Regions from separate parts of the Amycolatopsis sp. NPDC058278 genome, predicted to be linked through region 1. Evidence: riboswitches for the same ligand, from Rfam matches in the RefSeq annotation. Region 1 holds a riboswitch; the other holds the start of a gene.
The links. A riboswitch is a leader RNA that binds a small molecule or an ion and turns the genes downstream of it on or off. The one in region 1 is predicted to bind thiamine pyrophosphate.
Positions count from the first base shown of each region.

Region 2: another riboswitch for thiamine pyrophosphate. It lies ahead of ACFVYA_RS19170 (thiamine ABC transporter substrate binding subunit); the one in region 1 lies ahead of thiC (phosphomethylpyrimidine synthase ThiC).

Region 1 is NZ_JBHVXZ010000014.1:1,407-10,521, forward strand. It holds gene ACFVYA_RS09525 (glycoside hydrolase family 15 protein) at 1-802, opposite strand, end outside; gene ACFVYA_RS09530 (S1C family serine protease) at 1,003-1,914, shown strand; TPP riboswitch at 1,963-2,085, shown strand; gene thiC (phosphomethylpyrimidine synthase ThiC) at 2,079-3,716, shown strand; gene thiD (bifunctional hydroxymethylpyrimidine kinase/phosphomethylpyrimidine kinase) at 3,713-4,510, shown strand; gene ACFVYA_RS09545 (NADP-dependent oxidoreductase) at 4,771-5,655, shown strand; gene ACFVYA_RS09550 (phosphatidylinositol-specific phospholipase C domain-containing protein) at 5,652-6,662, opposite strand; gene thiD (bifunctional hydroxymethylpyrimidine kinase/phosphomethylpyrimidine kinase) at 6,776-7,603, shown strand; gene ACFVYA_RS09560 (ion transporter) at 7,507-8,292, shown strand; gene ACFVYA_RS09565 (hypothetical protein) at 8,303-8,428, opposite strand; gene ACFVYA_RS09570 (MarR family winged helix-turn-helix transcriptional regulator) at 8,519-8,947, opposite strand; gene ACFVYA_RS09575 (thiazole synthase) at 9,108-9,115, opposite strand, start outside.
Region 2 is NZ_JBHVXZ010000033.1:29,830-38,944, reverse strand. It holds gene ACFVYA_RS19185 (ABC transporter permease) at 1-293, shown strand, start outside; gene ACFVYA_RS19180 (ABC transporter ATP-binding protein) at 312-1,319, opposite strand; gene ACFVYA_RS19175 (ABC transporter permease) at 1,319-2,875, opposite strand; gene ACFVYA_RS19170 (thiamine ABC transporter substrate binding subunit) at 2,959-4,008, opposite strand; TPP riboswitch at 4,030-4,137, opposite strand; gene ACFVYA_RS19165 (4a-hydroxytetrahydrobiopterin dehydratase) at 4,170-4,454, shown strand; gene ACFVYA_RS19160 (hypothetical protein) at 4,863-5,201, opposite strand; gene ACFVYA_RS19155 (hypothetical protein) at 5,201-5,668, opposite strand; gene ACFVYA_RS19150 (ArsR family transcriptional regulator) at 5,665-6,258, opposite strand; gene ychF (redox-regulated ATPase YchF) at 6,324-7,406, opposite strand; gene ACFVYA_RS19140 (DNA-3-methyladenine glycosylase 2 family protein) at 7,509-8,903, shown strand; gene ACFVYA_RS19135 (DUF1737 domain-containing protein) at 8,910-9,101, opposite strand.

The DNA of each region.
Region 1 (9,115 bases):
GCTGCGACGCCTGCGCGCTCTTGAGCGCGTCGCCGGCCTTCGCACCCATGCCGAGGGCGACGGTGACGTGCCGGTCGCGGACGCCGTCGGCGCTCGTCCGGCCCGTCAGCACGACGTTGCCCTTGGCCGCGGTGTCGTATTGGCCGAGCTTGAACGTCTTGGCGAGCTGGGTGTTCCCGTCGGACGCGCCCGCGTAGCCGACGCTGGTCGCGGTGAACGCGGGCTTCGCGGTGAGCGCGGCGGCGTTCGAGGCGTCCTGCGCGGTGACGGCGTCACGTGCGCGGGCGGCCGAGTCGTCGGAGCCGTCGTTGGTGAGGTCCGGGTCGGCGACCGCGTAGAGCTGGTAGGGCCGCCCGGTGAGCGACTGGAAGTCGACGTCCACCAGCACGGTCGTGGCGCCCGGGTCGGTGACGTAGGTCTTGCGGAGGCGCCAGCGGTGCTGGTCGTCGGTGACGGTCTGCTCGTAAGCCAGACTGTCGTCGTCGGTCCGCCGGACCTGCTGCGACTTCGCCGAGTAATCGGTGACGGCGAAGCTGCGGCCGTCCGTGACGACGAAGTCCATCGAGCGGATGCTGGGCGTGGACAGGTCCGGGTAGTAGACCTCGGACAGCTGCCCGCCCTGGAGGGTGAACCAGACGTTGCTGGACCGGTCGTGCGCGGTCCCGAAACCGGTTTTGTTCGCCGGTAGCCAGCTGGGATGGGCCCCGGGCGCACCGGGAGCCTCCCCTTGCGCCGCCGCGGTCGCCGGGATCAGACCGGTGACCAGCAGCCCGGCGACGGCGCCGAAGATGAGTTTGCGCATATCAACCCCACAGAAGATCGCTTCTGCACCGTTACAGAGCGACTTGGGAGTCTGCCGCCGATCCTTCACCGGCGCATGGTCCGATCCGGTGAACCACTGACCGTCACTGGTCCGCCGGCCCGGTTCACCAGCAGCGAACGGACTTCCCGCCGAACCGGGCGCAAACTTGTAGTACCTGCAACGCTGTAATCGAGGTGCGCATGGACGACGCGATGGACGCTTATTCGCGCGCGGTCAGCACGGTCGCCGAGACCGTCACCCCGCACGTCGCCGGGGTGCAGCTCGCGCGGGGCAGCGGCTCGGCCGTCGTCTTCGCCGACGACGGCCACCTGCTCACCAACGCCCACGTCGTCAGCGACCACCGGCGGGGAGCCGTCACCTTCGCCGACGGCAGCGAAGTGCCCTTCGACGTCGTCGGCGCCGATCCGCTGTCCGACCTCGCCGTGCTGCGGGCGCGGGGCGAGACACCGGCGGCCGCCGTGCTCGGCGACGCCGACCGGCTCGTCGTCGGGCAGCTCGTCGTCGCGGTCGGGAATCCGCTCGGGTTCTCCGGGACCGTCACCGCCGGGGTCGTCAGCGCGCTCGGGCGGGCGCTGCCGGTCCGGCAGGGGCGCACCACCCGCGTGATCGAGGACGTCATCCAGACCGACGCCGCCCTCAACCCCGGCAACTCCGGCGGCGCGCTCGCCGACTCCGCCGGCCGGGTCGTCGGCATCAACACCGCCGTCGCCGGGGTCGGGCTCGGGCTCGCCGTGCCGATCAACCCGACGACGCGGCGGATCATCGACACGCTCGTCGTCGAGGGCCGGGTGCGGCGCGCGTACCTCGGCGTCGTCGGCGTGCCCGCGCCACTGCCGGACGACATCGCCGAGCGCACCGGGCAGCGCGCCGGGCTGCGGGTGCGCGAAGTCGTGTCCGGCGGCCCGGCCGAGCGGGCGGGCCTGCGCTCCGGCGACCTCGTGCTGACCGTCGGACGCACCCGCGTCTCGGACGCCCAAGGCATCCAGCGGCAGCTGTTCGCGGAAGTGATCGGCACCGCACTGCCGATCACCGTGCTGCGCAACGGCGCCATGGTCGACGTCTACGCCACCCCGGCCGAACTGGTCGGGTGAGGTGACCTGACTTGAGTATCGCGCTCCGGCGTGGCATGGTCGGGGGCACAACAGCAACGCGGGAGCTCGCGCCATGGCGGGCTGAGAGGGTGACTTGCGTTTTCGCAGGCGTCACCGACCGCATGAACCTGACCGGGTAATGCCGGCGTAGGGAGTGAAAGTCGTTGACGACGCTAGAGAACAATGCTGCCGTAAAGGTGACCACCGGGCCGATCACGGGCTCGCACAAGGCCTACCAGCAGACCGAATCCGGGCTCCGCGTCCCCGTCCGGCGGATCGATCTCTCCAATGGTGAGCAGTTCGACGTTTACGACACTTCAGGCCCGTACACCGATCCGGACGTCGAGATCGACGTCCACAAAGGACTGCACCGGCTGCGCGCCGGGTGGGCCGACGGGCGTGAGCACAACACCCAGCTCGGCTGGGCCAAACAGGGCGTCATCACCCGCGAGATGGAGTACATCGCCGCGCGCGAACGGGTTTCGCCCGAATTCGTGCGCGACGAGGTCGCTCGCGGCCGCGCGGTGATCCCGGCCAACCGCAAGCACCCCGAGACCGAGCCGATGATCATCGGCAAGAACTTCCTGGTGAAGATCAACGCCAACATGGGCAACTCGGCCGTGTGGTCCTCGGTCGAGGAAGAGGTCGACAAGATGGTGTGGGCCACCCGCTGGGGCGCCGACACGATCATGGACCTGTCCACCGGCAAGCGGATCCACGAGACGCGGGAGTGGATCATCCGCAATTCGCCGGTCCCCGTCGGCACCGTGCCGATCTACCAGGCCCTCGAAAAGGTCGACGGGGAACCGGAAAAGCTGTCGTGGGAGGTGTACCGCGACACCATCATCGAGCAGTGCGAGCAGGGTGTCGACTACGTCACCGTGCACGCCGGCGTGCTGCTGCGCTACATCCCGCTGACCGCGCGGCGCGTCACCGGGATCGTCAGCCGCGGCGGGTCGATCATGGCCGCCTGGTGCCTCGCGCACCACCAAGAGTCCTTTTTGTACACGCACTTCGAGGAACTCTGCGAGATCCTCCGGCAGTACGACGTCACGTTCTCCCTGGGCGACGGCCTGCGTCCGGGCTCGATCGCCGACGCCAACGACCGCGCCCAGTTCGCCGAGCTGGAAACCCTCGGCGAGCTGACGCACATCGCGCGTTCGCACGACGTCCAGGTGATGATCGAAGGCCCCGGTCACGTGCCGATGCACAAGATCAAGGAGAACGTGGAGCTCGAGGAAAAGCTGTGCGGTGAAGCGCCGTTCTACACCCTCGGCCCGCTCGCGACGGACATCGCCCCGGCGTACGACCACATCACGTCGGCCATCGGCGCGGCGCAGATCGGCTGGTACGGCACGGCGATGCTGTGTTACGTGACGCCGAAGGAGCACCTGGGCCTGCCCAACCGCGACGACGTCAAAACGGGCGTGATCACGTACAAGATCGCCGCGCACGCCGCGGACCTGGCCAAGGGGCACAAGTACGCGCAGGAGTGGGACGACGAGCTGTCGAAGGCGCGCTTCGAGTTCCGCTGGAACGACCAGTTCAACCTGTCGCTGGACCCGGACACCGCACGCTCGTTCCACGACGAAACGCTGCCCGCCGAGCCGGCCAAGACCGCGCACTTCTGCTCGATGTGCGGCCCGAAGTTCTGCTCGATGCGGATCACGCAGGACGTCCGCAAGTACGCCGAAGAGCACGGGCTGTCCACTGTGGAGGCCATCGAGGCCGGCATGGCTTCGAAGTCGGCGGAGTTCACCGAGTCCGGCGGCCAGGTGTACCTGCCGGTGGTGCAGCCGTGACACCGAGGACCGCCCTCACCATCGCCGGATCGGACTCCGGCGGTGGTGCGGGCATCCAGGCCGACCTGCGGACCTTCTTCGCGCACGGGGTACACGGGCTCGTCGCGCTGACGGCGGTCACCGTGCAGAACTCGCTGGGCGTGCAGGGTTTCACGGAGATCCCGGCCGACGTCGTCACCGCGCAGATCAAGGCGGTGGCGTCGGACATGGGTGTCGACGCCGCGAAGACGGGCATGCTGGCGACGGCCGAGATCATCCGCTCGGTGGCGAAGACCCTGGACGAGGTCGAGGTCGGGCCGTTCGTGGTCGACCCGGTCGCGGCCTCGATGACGGGTGACCCGCTGCTGCGAGAGGACGCCCTGGAGGCGATCCGCACGGAGTTGTTCCCGCGCGCGACGCTGATCACGCCGAACCTCGACGAGGTCCGGCTGCTGACGGGCGTTTCGGTCGTGGACCCGGCTTCGCAGCGTTCGGCCGCCGAAGCCCTGCTGGAGTTCGGCTCGCAGTGGGTCCTGGTCAAGGGTGGCCACATGACGGGCACCGCGGACTGCGTGGACCTGCTCTCGGACGGCCGGGAGTTCATCTCCCTCAGCGGGCCGCGCTACGAGACGGAGAACACCCACGGCGGCGGCGACACCCTGGCGTCGGCGATCACGGCGTCGCTCGCGAAGGGCGCTTCGGTACCGGACGCCGTGGCGGCGGGGAAGAAGTTCATCGAGCGGTGCGTGGCGGAGGCCTATCCGCTGGGCGCCGGCGTGGGGCCGGTCTCGCCGTTCTGGGTGCTGAACCCGTAACTCGCGTGATCCAAGCCGGAACTCGCGTGATTGGAGCCGGAACTCGCGAGTTACGGCCTCAGTCACGCGAATCACGGCTGTACTCACGCGAATCACGGGTCAGCGGACCGGCTGGAGTTCGCGGCCGTCGTACTCCTCGCGGGCCGAACGGATGCGGGCGAAGCTCGCCTGGCTCCACGTGCTCAACGCGATCAGGTGCGCGCCCACCTCGGAGCCAATCTCCGTCAGCGCGTACTCCACCGTCGGCGGGCGGGCCGGAGGTGCTCCGCGTCACCGAGGCACCGCGCCCCGAACCCGGGCCGACGGAGATCCTGGTGCGAGTACACGCGGCCGCGGTCAACCCGGTCGACTGGAAGGTGCGGCGCGGTGGCGGGTTCCTCGGCGAGCCGCCGTTCACCGTCGGCTGGGACGTCGCCGGTGTCGTCGAGGAGGCCGGCTTCGGCGCGATCGGCGTCCAGGAGGGCGACGAAGTCCTCGGCATGCCGTGGTTCCCGCGTCCGGCCGGCGCCTACGCCGAGTACGTCGCCGCGCCCTCGCGGCACTTCGTGCGCAAGCCGGCCGGGCTGTCCTTCGCCGAGGCCGCCGCCCTGCCGCTGGCCGGGCTGACCGCGTGGCAGGGACTGGTCGACGTCGCCGACGTCCGGCCAGGCCAGCGGGTGTTCGTCGACGCCGCCGCGGGCGGGGTCGGCCACCTCGCCGTGCAGATCGCCAAGGCCCGTGGCGCGCACGTCATCGGCACGGCCAGCGCGAAGAAGCACGGCTTCCTGCGCGAGCTGGGCGTCGACGAGCCGATCGACTACCACGACACCGCGGCCACCACGTCCGATGTGGACGTCTGCTTCGGACTGGTCGGCGAGGACAGCGACCTGCGCTGGCTGCCCGCCATCAAGGAGGGTGGCCTGCTGATCGGCGTGCCCAGCGGGGTCGCCGACCGGGTCGAGGCGGCGGCCGCCGAACGCGGCGTCACCACGAAGCGGATTCTCGTCGAACCCGACCGCGGCGGGCTGACCGGCCTCGTCGAACTGATCGAAGCCGGTCAGCTGAAGGTCCGCGTCGAGCAGACCTTCCCGCTGGAGGACGCCGCCAAGGCGCACGAGCTGGACGAATCGGGCCGGGTCTCCGGCAAGCTCGTGCTGACGGTCTAACCGCGCGCGAGCACCTGCGGCAGCACCGTCGTGAGCCCGGTCCAGTCCGCGGTGACCACCGACGCGTGCTGCTTCGCCAAGTCGGCGACGCGCTGGTTGGCCTGGTCGACCGTCGGGTTGTGGCCGTCGATGGCCGGCGCGACGTTCTGCGCGTCGGTCATCACGACGTAGTAGTGGTTGGCGTCGTACCACCACGGCCCGGTCTGGGTCACCCACGCGTTCGCGTCCCCGTCGAAGACCACGAACCACGGCTTGAGGTCGGCGGTGTACTTGTCCCGCGGGTCACCGCCGGCCGCGCCGTGCACGGTCGGGAAGATGTTCGCGTCGCCGAGCTTGCCCGCGTTCTTCAGGCCGGCCAGGTAGCGCGCGTACTCGACGTCGGTCTTCAGCGTGTCGGTCGGGTTCCCCTCCTCGACCGTGCCCGGGATGATCTCGGTGATCACCCGGCCCCGCAACGCGTCCACGGACGGCCAGTTGTCCGCCTTGGCCGCGTCGTCGAGCGTCGCGTAACCACCGAGCAGCTCGGCCGGGCGGAACGCGACGCTGCCGAGGTGCGCCCGGAACGTGGCGTCCAGCTCGTCCGGGCCCAGGCCGGTGTTGTCCGAGAAGCCGGTCTTCATCTCGAGCTTGAGCGTGATCGGCGTGTGCCCGGGGTGCGCGGCCAGCCAGATCCGGATGTCGTCGAGGCAGTACTCCAGGTTCTTGTTCTTCCCGCCGGAGTACAGCTGCGACGCCGAAGTCGCGGCGACGCAGTTGTTCTGGTTCCCCAGCGGGTTCGAGTGGCTGACCTTCCATTCGTGGGTGAAGAAGTCCGGCCAGACGTCGAGCTCGATCAGCGACGACCCGGCGTCGAGGGCCCGGGCGAGGTAGTCGTAGGCCGCCGGGTCGTAGGTGTTGTGCACGCCGACGGTGGTGACGTGGGAGAGCTTGGGACTGTCCGCACTGGCGGCGGTCGCTCCGGAGAGCGTGAGAGCGGCCGTGAGGAGGACCACCGAGAAGAGCTTCATCCAGGCTCCTTCGCCCGTGAACTGGTGAGTAGCCCCCACAATGTGCCACCGTGGTTGACTGTTGATGAAGAAAGTGCGGCCGGTTGGCCTAGACCAGAAGTCGGGAAACCACCATGACCACGAGCCCTCCCTCCGCGCTCACCATCGCGGGGTCGGACTCCGGCGGCGCCGCCGGGCTGCAAGCGGACCTGCGCACGTTCCTGACCTGTGGCGTGCACGGCCTGGTCGCGGTCACCGCCGTCACCGTGCAGAACACCCTGGGCGTGCACGACCGCGCCGACCTGCCGCCGCACATCGTGGCCGGGCAGATCGAGGCCGTGGCGGCGGACATGGGCGTGGGGGCGGCCAAGACCGGCATGCTGGCCTCGGCGGAGATCATCCACGCCGTCGCGGCGGCGTGCAACAACGCCGAAATCGGGCGCGACGCGAAGATCCCGTTCGTCGTGGACCCGGTCGCGGCGTCGATGCACGGCCACCCGCTGTTCGACGAAGCCGGGCTGGTGGCGCTGCGCGACGAGCTGCTGCCGCGCGCGACGGTGCTGACCCCGAACCTCGACGAGGTCCGGCTGCTCACCGGAATGGCTGTGAAGGACCGCGAGGGCATGCACACCGCGGCCGTCGTGCTGCACCGGATGGGCCCCCGGTACGTCCTGGTCAAGAGCGGGCACCTGCAGGCCGACCCGGAATGCGTGGACCTGCTGTTCGACGGCTCGACGTTCGTGGAGCTGCCGGGGCAGCGGTACCCGACCCCGCACACGCACGGCGCGGGCGACACAATGGCGTCGGCGCTCACCGCGGGCCTGGCCAAGGGGATGTCCGTGGTCGAGGCCGCGCGCTACGGCAAGTGGTTCGTCTCGCACGCGGTCGAGCACGCCTACCCGATGGGCGCCAAGGTCGGCCCGGTTTCGGCCTTCTGGCGGCTGGCGCCCGAGGAGCGCTGAAGGTTCAGCCGATCGACTGGTGCCCGAGCGCGCGCAGGACGTCGGCCAGCCAGACCAGCCCGTACCCGACCACCCGAAAGTTCTACGCCTACCGCGGCAGCTTCTTCCGCGACAACTGGAACGTCTTCGACCTGCTGGTGGTCGGCATCGCGGTGATCCCGGCGACCGGGCCGTTCGCGGTGCTGCGGTCGTTGCGCGTGTTGCGCGTCCTGCGGCTGATCTCCGTCGTGCCGTCGATGCGGAAGGTCGTCTCCGGCCTGCTCGCCGCGATCCCCGGGATGGCGTCGATCGCGGCACTGCTCGCGCTGATCATCTTCGTGGCGGGGGTGATGGCGACGAAGCTGTTCGGCACCATCGACCCCGGTGACTTCGGCGACCTCGGCACGTCCCTGTTCACCCTGTTCCAGGTGATGACCGGCGAGGCGTGGCCGGACATCGCGAAGACCATCATGGAACAGGCGCCGATGGCCTGGGTCTTCTTCGTCGTCTACATCCTGGTGTCCAGCTTCGCGGTGCTGAACCTCTTCATCGCCGTCGTGGTCAGCGGCATGGAAGACGAGCTGCGCCAGGACATCCGCGAGGAAGAGGCGAAGCAGGCCGAAACGCAGGCCGCGGCCAACCAGGAGATCCTCGACGAGCTCCGCGCCCTGCGCGCGGAACTGGCTGAGCTGCGGCAGAAAGCCGCTTAGTGGTCCGCGATCAGCGCTTCTTCCGGGCCCGACGGCTCATGATGGTCCCCCCGATCACGGCCACGAGAGCGATCACCACGAGCACGCCGCCCATGGGGCCATCGGGAAACCAAATCGCGGCCAGCGTCGAATCCACCACGCCTACCTCCCCAGGTGTTCCGGTCGACGGTCGACCAGCGTGCTGCGGGTGTACCCGCTCAGCCGGCGCGCCACACCGAGGCGCGTCCTAGTCGTCCGCGATCAGGGCCTCGAGCGCCGGGATCGCCGCCGTCAGGGCCTCGCGGTGCTCGGGCGAGAGCCGGTCGAGGCGGCGGTTCAGCTCCTGCACCCGCGTCGACCGGACGCCGGACACGAGCCGCTCGCCCTCTTCGGTCGCCTTCGCCAGCCAGGCCCGGCGGTCGACCGGGTCGGACTCGCGGCTGACGTACCCCGCCTCGACCAGGGACGCGATGATCCGCGACATCGTCGCCGCGGCCACGCCCTCCTTGGCCGCGAGGTCGCCGAGCCGCAGCTGGCCCGCGTGCACCAGCGTCGCCAGCGCCGAGAGGGCGCCGTGGCCCGGCCCCGGGACACCCGCTTGCCGCAGTGACCGGGACAGCCTGCCCACCGCGAGGTACAACCTGCCCGAGACGTCCTGGACCGATGTGCTCGTCACGGCTGGCTCCTTCTACCTTCGCCCCGCCGCGGGTGCGCCGGAAAGTGCCGTCCACCTTACGGGCTCGCAGTGACGCTCCGCGTTAAGCCACCACGGCGTCATACCGGGGCTTCGCCCCGGGCCGGGGGCTCCGCCACCCGGAGCCCCCGAAAGCAGCAGTTCACCGGG
Region 2 (9,115 bases), on a different contig from region 1:
TCTGGGCGGTCGGCGCGGTGGCACTGGCGATCTCCAGCTGGACCGAGCACCCGATGCTGGTGGTGGCTTCGGTGCTGGCGGGCGACATCGTGTTCACGATCCTCGGGTTCCTGACGTCGCTGGACTGGCTGCACCCGTTCCTGTTGACGCAGAACTGGTCGCTGGCCCCGGCGGAGGTCCTGCAGGACCCGATGGGCACGCAGATGCTGGGCGAAGGCGCGCTGCGCGCGGTCTGCTACATCGTGATCGGGCTTTCACTGGCGTACGCCCGCCTGTCGACCCGCGACGGCTGAGGTTCCTTCCGGACGGCGTCAACCGACCAGCGCGACGCCGTCCGGGTCGAGCTCCAGCTTCACCGCGTCCCCGGCCCGCAGGTCCGCCGCCGCCGGCGCCACGGCGTCCACAGTGGAATCCGCGAGCTTCACCACCAGCCGCACGTGCTCCCGCCGGTGCACCGCGGCCACCACCTCACCGTCCACTCCGGACGTCGCCACCCGCAGCGCGTGCGGCCGCAACCCCAGCCGCACCGGGCCGTCGCCGACGTCCGGGAGCCCCAAGTCCCCCAGCTCCGTGTGCACGTTCCCGCCCGCGGCCACGGCATCGAGGAACGTCGTCACGCCGAGGAACCGCGCCACGTCGTCGTCCGCCGGATTCCGCCACACCCGCCGGACCGCACCCTCCTGGCGGACCTCCCCCGCGTCGAGCACCGCCACGCGGTCGGCCAGCGTGAAGGCCTCTTCCTGGTCGTGCGTCACCAGCAGCGCCGTGATCTTGCTGCGCCGCAACAGGTCCGCCAGGTCGATCGCCAGCTGCTCACGCAGTCCCGCGTCCAAACCGGACAGTGGCTCGTCGAGCAGCAGCAGCCGCGGCTCCGGCGCCAGCGCCCGGGCCAGCGCCACCCGCTGGGCCTGGCCGCCGGACAGCTCGGTCACCCGCCGTCGTTCGAAACCGGAGAGGCCCACCAGCTCCAGCAGCTCGGCGACCCGCGGGGCCCACGCCGACCGCGGCACCCCGTGCATCCGCAGGCCGAAGGCGATGTTCGCGGCGACGTCGCGGTGGGCGAACAGCTGGCCGTCCTGGAACACCAGGCCGAAGCCGCGCCGGTGCACCGGGACCGCGCCGAGGTCCTCGCCGTCCCAGCTCACCGAGCCGCGCGCCGACGGCTCGAGGCCGGTGATCGCGCGCAGCAGCGTCGACTTGCCCGAGCCCGACGGGCCGAGCAATGCCAGCACCTCGCCGTCGGCGATGTCCAGCCGGGCGTCGCGCACCGCCGCGAACGATCCGTAGTGGACGGTCAGGTCCCGCACCGACAACGCCATCAGAACTCTCCCACCCCGCCGCGCCCGAGCCGGTCGATCAGGGCGACCGCCAGCACCGTCACGAGCATCAGCAACGCGCACGCCGCGTACGCCATCTGGTTGTTCAGCTCCCCCGGGCGCGCCATCAGCGTCGCGACCGCGACCGGCAGCGTCGGCGCCGTGGGCCGGGCGAGGAAGCTCGTCGCGCCGAATTCGCCCAGGGCCACGACGAAGCCGAAGCCCGCCGCCGCGACCAGCGGCCGCAGCGTCAGCGGCAGGTCGATCTCCCGCCACACCCGCAGCGGGCTCGCCCCGAGCGTCGAGGCGGCCTGCCGCAGCCGGACGTCGACCGAGCGCAGCACCGGCAGCACCATCCGCACGATCAGCGGGATGATCACCAGCGCCTGGGCCAGCGGCACCAGGTAGGGCGACGTCCGCAGGTCGCCGGGCAGCGCGTCGAGCGTCACCAGGTAGCCGAACCCGACGGTCACCGCGGACACCCCGAGCGGCAGCATCAGGACGGCGTCCATCGTCTCGCCCAGGCCGCGCGCGGCCCGTGCCGGCGAGCGCCGCAGCGCCACCAGCACGACGGACGCGAGCACACCGACGACCATCGCGAGCAGCGTCGCGTCGATGGCCACCTTCAGCGAGTTCAGCGCGGCGTCCCAGCCGGACACCTGGAGCGCGCCCTTCTCGCCGGTGCTCGTCAGTGCCCGGTACCCCGCGAGGCTCCAGCCGTCCTCAGTGGACACCGATTCGGCGAGGAGCGCGACGATCGGCGTCACCAGCGACGCGAGCACGACCCCCGCGGCGCCGACGACCCACCACTCGCCGCCCCTCGGCGGCCGTGCGCCGCCGGAACCGATCCGGGCGCCTTCCTTGCGCCGGCGCGCCAGCCCGCCGAGCACCAGCGCGGCGACCACGGCCGCGAACTGGATCAGCGAAAGCGCGGCCGCGCCGGAGAGGTCCAGGAGGTCGACCGTCCGCAGGTAGATCTCGGTTTCCAGGGTCCGGTAGCGGGCTCCGCCGAGGATCAGGACGACCCCGAAGCTGGTGGCGCAGAACAGGAACACGACGGCCGCGGCGGACGCGATCGCGGGCGCCAGCGCGGGCAGCGTCACCGATCGGAAGGCCCGCCACGGCGACGCACCCAGCGCGCGGGCGGCGTCGGTCGTCCGCGAATCCAGCCGCGCCCACAGCCCGGCGACGGTCCGCGCGACGACGGCGACGTTGAAGAAGGCGTTGGCCAGCACGATCGGCAGCACGCCGCCGTCCGGCCACAGCGCCCGGAACGCCAGCCCGACGACCACGGTCGGCAGCACGAACGGCACCAGCACCAGCGTCCGCGCCAGGCCCACGCCGGGCAGCCGCACCCGCGCCAGCAGGAACGCCACCGGCAGCCCGGCCAGCACGGCGACCACCGTCGACGCGGCCGCGCTCGCGACGGTGAACCCGGCCAGCTGCCAGGTCCGCGCGTCGCCGAGCACGACGTCGAGGCCACCCGCGGCGAACCCGCGGCCGATGATCGCCAGCACCGGCCAGGCGAAGAACACCACAAGGAACCCGATCGGGGCCAGCCCGAGCAGCGCCAGCCCGAGCCCGCGGGCGGTCCGCGGCGGAGCCGTTGCGCGCCGGAGGCTCCGGGGCGGCGTCCCGGGTGTCACTGCACGAGCGTGCGCCATTCGCCGATCCACTTCTCGCGTCCGGCCTGCACCTGGTCCGCGGGCAGCGTCTGCGGCTTCTGCGGCAGCGGCGCGACCTGGGCCCAGCCGGCGGGCAGGTCGACGCCCTGGCGCGCCGGGTAGACGTACATGTTGGCCGCGACCGTGGCCTGGAACTGCTGCGAGAGCAGGAAGTCGACGACCTTGCGGGCGTTCTCGACCTGCTTGCCGTTCGCCAGCACGCCGGCGTACTCGACCTGCCGGTAGCAGGTGTCGAGCAGCGCCTTGGTGCGCGGCTTCCCGTCGTCGCCGACTTCGGCGGCCGGCGACGACGCGTACGAGACGACGATCGGCCGCGGCCCCTTGCCGGACGAGCCGGAGAACTGCTTGGTGTAGGCCTCTTCCCAGCCGCTGACCACCTTGACGCCGTTGGCCTTCAGCTTCGTCCAGTAGTCCTTCCAGCCGGCCTCGCCGTACTTCGCGATGGTGCCGAGGAGGAACGCCAGGCCGGGCGAAGCCGTCGCCGGGTCCTCGGCGACCAGCAGGTCCTTGTACTTCGGGTCGGCCAGGTCGTCGTAGCTCGACGGCGCCGGGATCCCCTTGCCGGCGAAGTAGTTCGTGTCGACGTTGACGCAGACGTCGCCGACGTCGACCGCGGACAGCCGGTGCTCGGGGTCGACGGCGTAGCGCTGCGGCCCGCGGTCGGCTTCCGGGCTGGTGTAGGGCTCGAAGACGCCCTCGGCCAGCGCCCGCGAGGCGAAGGTGGAGTCGACGCCGTACGCGACGTCGCCGATCGGGTTGGCCTTCGTCAGCACGAGCTTGTTGGTCAGCGATCCGGCGTCGCCCTGCTTGAGCACGGAGACCTTGATGCCCGACTGCTTCTGGAAGGCGTCGAGCACCTCCTGCGGCGCGAGGAACGAATCGTGCGTCACGAGGGTGACGGTGGGCGTCTGCTGCGTGCCACCGTCACCGTCCGACAGCGAGCACGCCGCGGCGACGGCGCTGACGGCGGCAATGGCCGTCGCGGCGCGAACAGCCCTGCGTTTCATCTACCCTCCTGCACTTCGCCGGACGCGGGAGGGAAGCCCTCCCGTCGCCGGCATGATCCGGTCAGGTGCGAACGGTCGCGGGTGACCCCGCCTCTCAGCCCGGCTCACCGGACTCCCGTGGCAACCGTGCAGCGTAGTCCAGGACGGACGACCATGGAGACATGACGGAAATCTTGAGCGACTCCGAGGCCGACGGACAATTGGCCGCGGACTGGACGCGGTCCGGCGCGGTGATCTCCCGCGAGGTGGAGCTGGCGAGCTTCCCCCAGGCGATCGAGGTGGTGAACCGGGTGGCGGAACTCGCCGAGGCCGCCGACCACCACCCGGACATCGACATCCGCTGGCGCACGCTGACCTTCCGGCTCAGCACGCACTCGGCGGGCGGCTTGACGGCGAAGGACTTCGACCTCGCCGCGCAGATCGACGAGGTGCTGGCCGCAGTGTGATCTCGGCTACGCTGAGTGCACCTTCGCCCGGGTTCGGCGTCTCTCGGTTACCGCAACCTTCGGGAGGGAGACACAGATGACTCAGGCAATCGTGGTCGGCACGGCGGCGTTCGCGGCAATGGTGGCGGCAGCCGGCGGGGTGCTCTGGTTCACCGCCCGCAACCGCCGTCACCTGGACGGCTGAGAGTTCGATCACAGCTGTTAACGGGCGGCATGATCAGCGCGCTGTTCCTGCGGAAGCATCGGTTCGGCCCATAGGGAACGCCATGAACAGCACCGCCGCCCTCACCCCCGCCCAGCGCGCCTGGATCAACGCCCTCGCCCCCGCGGTGGTGCTGATCGTGATCGCGGTGCTGGGCCTGCTCGGCTAGTTCGCCAGGGCCTGCCGGATCTTCCGGATCCGGCGGGCTACCAGGTGATCTGCCCGGGCGGCGGGAACGCGGCCGGTGGCTCGTCACCGACGGACCAGTACTCCAGGCAGGACAGGCGCCCCTCCTCGGCGAACACGATGAGGCCGCCGTCCGGGACGTCGGCCTCCACCGCCACCGATTCCTTCTTCGGCCAGCGTGGGGTCACATCGTCCACGGCGAGGTCGATCGTGGGACAGCCGCAGCCGCAGCGGCCGACCACCCGGGCCGTGGTGGCCTGCGCGCGCAGTTCCGCGGCACCGGGGAAGTCCGCCGCGAGCAGCGTGTCCAGTGTCGTCCGCTCGTTCGGCGTGAGCGGGCGGGGCTCGGTCCGCGCCATCAGTAGCGGGACATGTTCGGGATCGTCTTTTCGGCGACCCCGATGAGGTCTTCGACCTTCGCCACATCGGCCGTCACGTCCTCGGCGGTCACCGAAGGCGCCTCGGAAGAACGGTAGGCGACTTCGTTGCGCCGGACCCGCATCCGGTTGAAGGGACGCAGAAGCGGCCCCAGCGGCGGATCGAGCTGCGCGAGAACCGCTTCGTAGACGGCGATGTGGCCCCCGCGGCTCGTTGCACGCAGGCCTTGGTTCTGCAGGACGGCCGCCAGCGACCGGCGGGCGCCGTCGTACGCCAGCGTGTAGGCGCCCTCCGGGTCCGAGGCCAGCAGCTGGCGTGCCGAAGCGACGTGCGTGCGGGCCCTGGCGAGCTCCGCTTCCGCGGCCTCCCGCGAAGCCGGGACGTGTTCGAGGGAACCGCGCGCGATGAGCGCGTCGATCGTGGCGCGGCCCTGGTTCCACCGGGTCATCGGGAAGTCTCCTGATCGAGGGGCAGCGGGACCAGCGGACGCTCACGCACGCTGGTGAGGAACGGATCCGTGCTGTCCGCCGTCCACGACGCCGGCGAGATCCGGTGGACGTTGACCTCGCGGCCCAGCCGCCGCGACACGCCCTCGGCCAGGTCGAAGAGCGCGTCCGGGTCGGGCGAGCCGACGACGAGCACGTCGACGTCCCCGGGCGGCGGCCCCGGTTCGCCGCTGTAGCGCGCGGCCCAGGAGCCGTAGATGTAGGCCTCGCGCACGCCCGCCAGACCGGACAAGGCCTCGGCGAGCAGTGGCAGCGGCCCGAAGGTGACCGCGATGACCTCGCTCAGCGGCCGGTAGAGCGGGGTGTCCGTGCGGGCTTTGACGAGCCGGCTCCGACCGACCCGCCGGTCTTCCAGGATGCCGCCGCCGACGAGCCGTTCGACCTCCCGCAGCACGGCCGTCGGCGTGACACCACACGCCTCGGCGAGCTCGGTGATGCTGTACTCGCGCTCCGGGTGCAGCAGCACCAGCGCCAGCAGCTCACCCTGCATGCGCGACCGCAGCAGCGGCAGCAAGCTCGACGAAGCTTTCATTGGACGCAGTATATCCTGCGTCCAATGAAAACGACATTCAGTAGTTCTTGCTCACGCAGCGTGCATCAGACGTTGAAGCGGAACTCCACCACGTCGCCGTCGGCCATGACGTAGTCCTTGCCCTCCATGCGGACCTTGCCCGCCGCGCGGGCCGCCGCCATCGAACCCGCCGCCATCAGGTCGTCGTAGGAGACGATCTCCGCCTTGATGAAGCCGCGCTCGAAGTCCGTGTGGATCACGCCCGCCGCCTGCGGGGCCGTCGCACCCTGCGGAATCGTCCACGCGCGGGACTCCTTCGGGCCCGCCGTCAGGTACGTCTGCAGGCCGAGGGTGTGGAAACCGGCGCGGGCCAGGGAGTACAGCCCCGGCTCCGGCTGGCCGACCGACTCGAGCAGCTCGCGCACCGACTCCTCGTCGTCCAGCTCCAGCAGCTCCGCCTCGACCTTCGCGTCGAGGAACACCGCGTCCGCCGGGGCGACCAGCTTGGTCAGCTCCTCGCGGCGAGCTTCGTCGGTGAGCACCGCCTCGTCGGCGTTGAATACGTACAGGAACGGCTTCGTCGTCAGGAGGCTGTGCTCGCGAAGCAATTCGAGGTCGACGTCCTTCTGAGCCGAGAAGAGCGTGCGTCCGCTGTCGAGGATCTCCTTCGCCTTCTGCGCGGCCTCGAGCGCGGGCTTGGCTTCCTTCTTGGTCCGCGCTTCCTTCTCCAACCGCCAGACGGCCTTCTCGAGGGTCTGCAGGTCGGCCAGGATGAGCTCGGTGTTGATCGTCTCGATGTCGCTCAGCGGATCGATCCGGCCGTCGACGTGGATCACGTCCGGGTCGTCGAACACGCGGATGACCTGGCAGATCGCGTTGGCCTCACGGATGTTCGCCAGGAACTTGTTGCCCAGCCCAGCACCCTCGGACGCGCCCTTCACGATGCCCGCGATGTCCACAAAGGACACCACGGCGGGGACGGTCTTCTCCGACTTGTGCAGCTCGGCCAGCTTGTCCAGCCGGGGGTCCGGCAGCGGCACGACACCGACGTTCGGCTCGATCGTCGCGAACGGGTAGTTCGCGGCGAGCACGTTGTTCCGGGTCAGCGCGTTGAACAGGGTGGACTTGCCGACGTTGGGCAGGCCGACGATACCGAGGGTGAGGCTCACGACCCCGCAGTCTACGTGGCTGCCCCGGTCGCGGCCCACGCACCCAACGCCGTGGCGGATTTCCGCCAGCGACGGCGCTGACCTGCTGGCATGCTCGGATCAATGGTCACCGAAACGCTCTCACTCTGGCGGGACGCCGAGCGCTGCTACCGCGTGGTCACGGCCCGCGACCCGCGCTTCGACGGCCAGTTCATCATGGCGGTCCGCACGACCGGGATCTACTGCCGCCCGTCGTGCCCGGCCTCGACGCCGAAGGCGCAGAACGTCCGCTTCTTCCCGACGTCGGCAGCCGCGCAGGCCAACGGCTTCCGCGCCTGCCGCCGTTGCCTGCCCGACGCCGTGCCCGGCTCACCGGACTGGAACGTGCGCGCCGACCTGGCCGCGCGGGCGATGCGCCTGATCTCCGACGGGACCGTCGAGCGCGAAGGCGTCCCGGGTCTCGCCCGGCGGCTCGGGTACTCGGAACGCCAGCTGGGCCGGGTGCTCACCGCCGAGCTGGGCGCGGGCCCGCTGGCCCTGGCCCGCGCGCACCGCGCGCACTCGGCGCGGCTGCTCATCGAGATGTCCGGGCTGCCGCTGACGGACGTCGCCTTCGCGGCGGGCTTCTCCAGCGTGCGGCAGTTCAACGAGACGATCCGCGAAGTGTTCGCCACGACGCCTTCGCAGCTTCGTGCCTTCGCGACTGCACGACGTGGCCGGCAGAGCGATGTGACCGGAACTCGGCTCAGCCTGCGGCTGCCGTTCCGGCCGCCCTTCGACGCTTCAGGGTTGCTTCGCTTCTTCGCCGCCCACGCGGTGCCGGGCATTGAAGAAGTCACTGCGGAGGCCTACGCGCGGACCCTGCGGCTCGCCCACGGCACCGGCGTCGTGCGACTGACGCCTTCGCCCGACCACGTGCGCTGCGAGCTGGTGCTCACCGACCTGCGCGATCTCGGCAGTGCGGTCAGCCGGGTGCGCCGGCTGCTCGACCTCGACGCCGACCCCGCGGCGGTCACCCGCGTCCTCGGCGCCGATCCGGCGCTGGCCCCGGTGGTCGCGGCCGTGCCGGGGATCCGGGTGCCGGGCGCGGTGGACGGCGAGGAACTGCTGCTCCGGGCCCTGCTCGAAGGGGTACCGCCCGGCGAAGAAGTGCCGGGCGAGTGGGGCGTGAAGCGGCTCTTCCCGACGGCGGCCCAGGTCGCGGCGGCCGGGCTCGGCGAAACCGTCACCGGCGTGGCCGCCGCCCTGGCCGAGGGGCGCTTGGCGGTCCACGTCGGCCGGGAGGCGGCCGAACTGCGCGCGGAGCTGCTGGCGTGCCCGGGCGTCGACCCGTCGACGGCGGACTACGTGCTGATGCGCGTCCTCGGCGCCCCGGACGTCCTGCTCGCCGGCGAGACCGAGGTCCGGCGCGGCGCCGAGGCCCTGGGCATCGCGCCGGCCTCACTCGGCGAGCGGGCCCGTGCGTGGACGCCGTGGTGTTCCTACGCCGGGATGTACCTCCGGAACGCGGCGGCCTAGCCCTGCCTAGCCCTGTTCGCCCTGCCACAGCAGGGCCTGGGCGACGATGACCTGGTTCCCGTCGAACGTCGCCGCCGGCGAGCCGTGCAGGCGGTAGCCGAGTTCGAGCGCCTCGCTGACCCGGTGGCAGAACTTCGCGTCGTCCGGGCCGGTGAGCAGGCGGTAGCGGGGCAGGCCGTTCGGCGGCTGGTCCGTCATGGCTTCATCTTGTC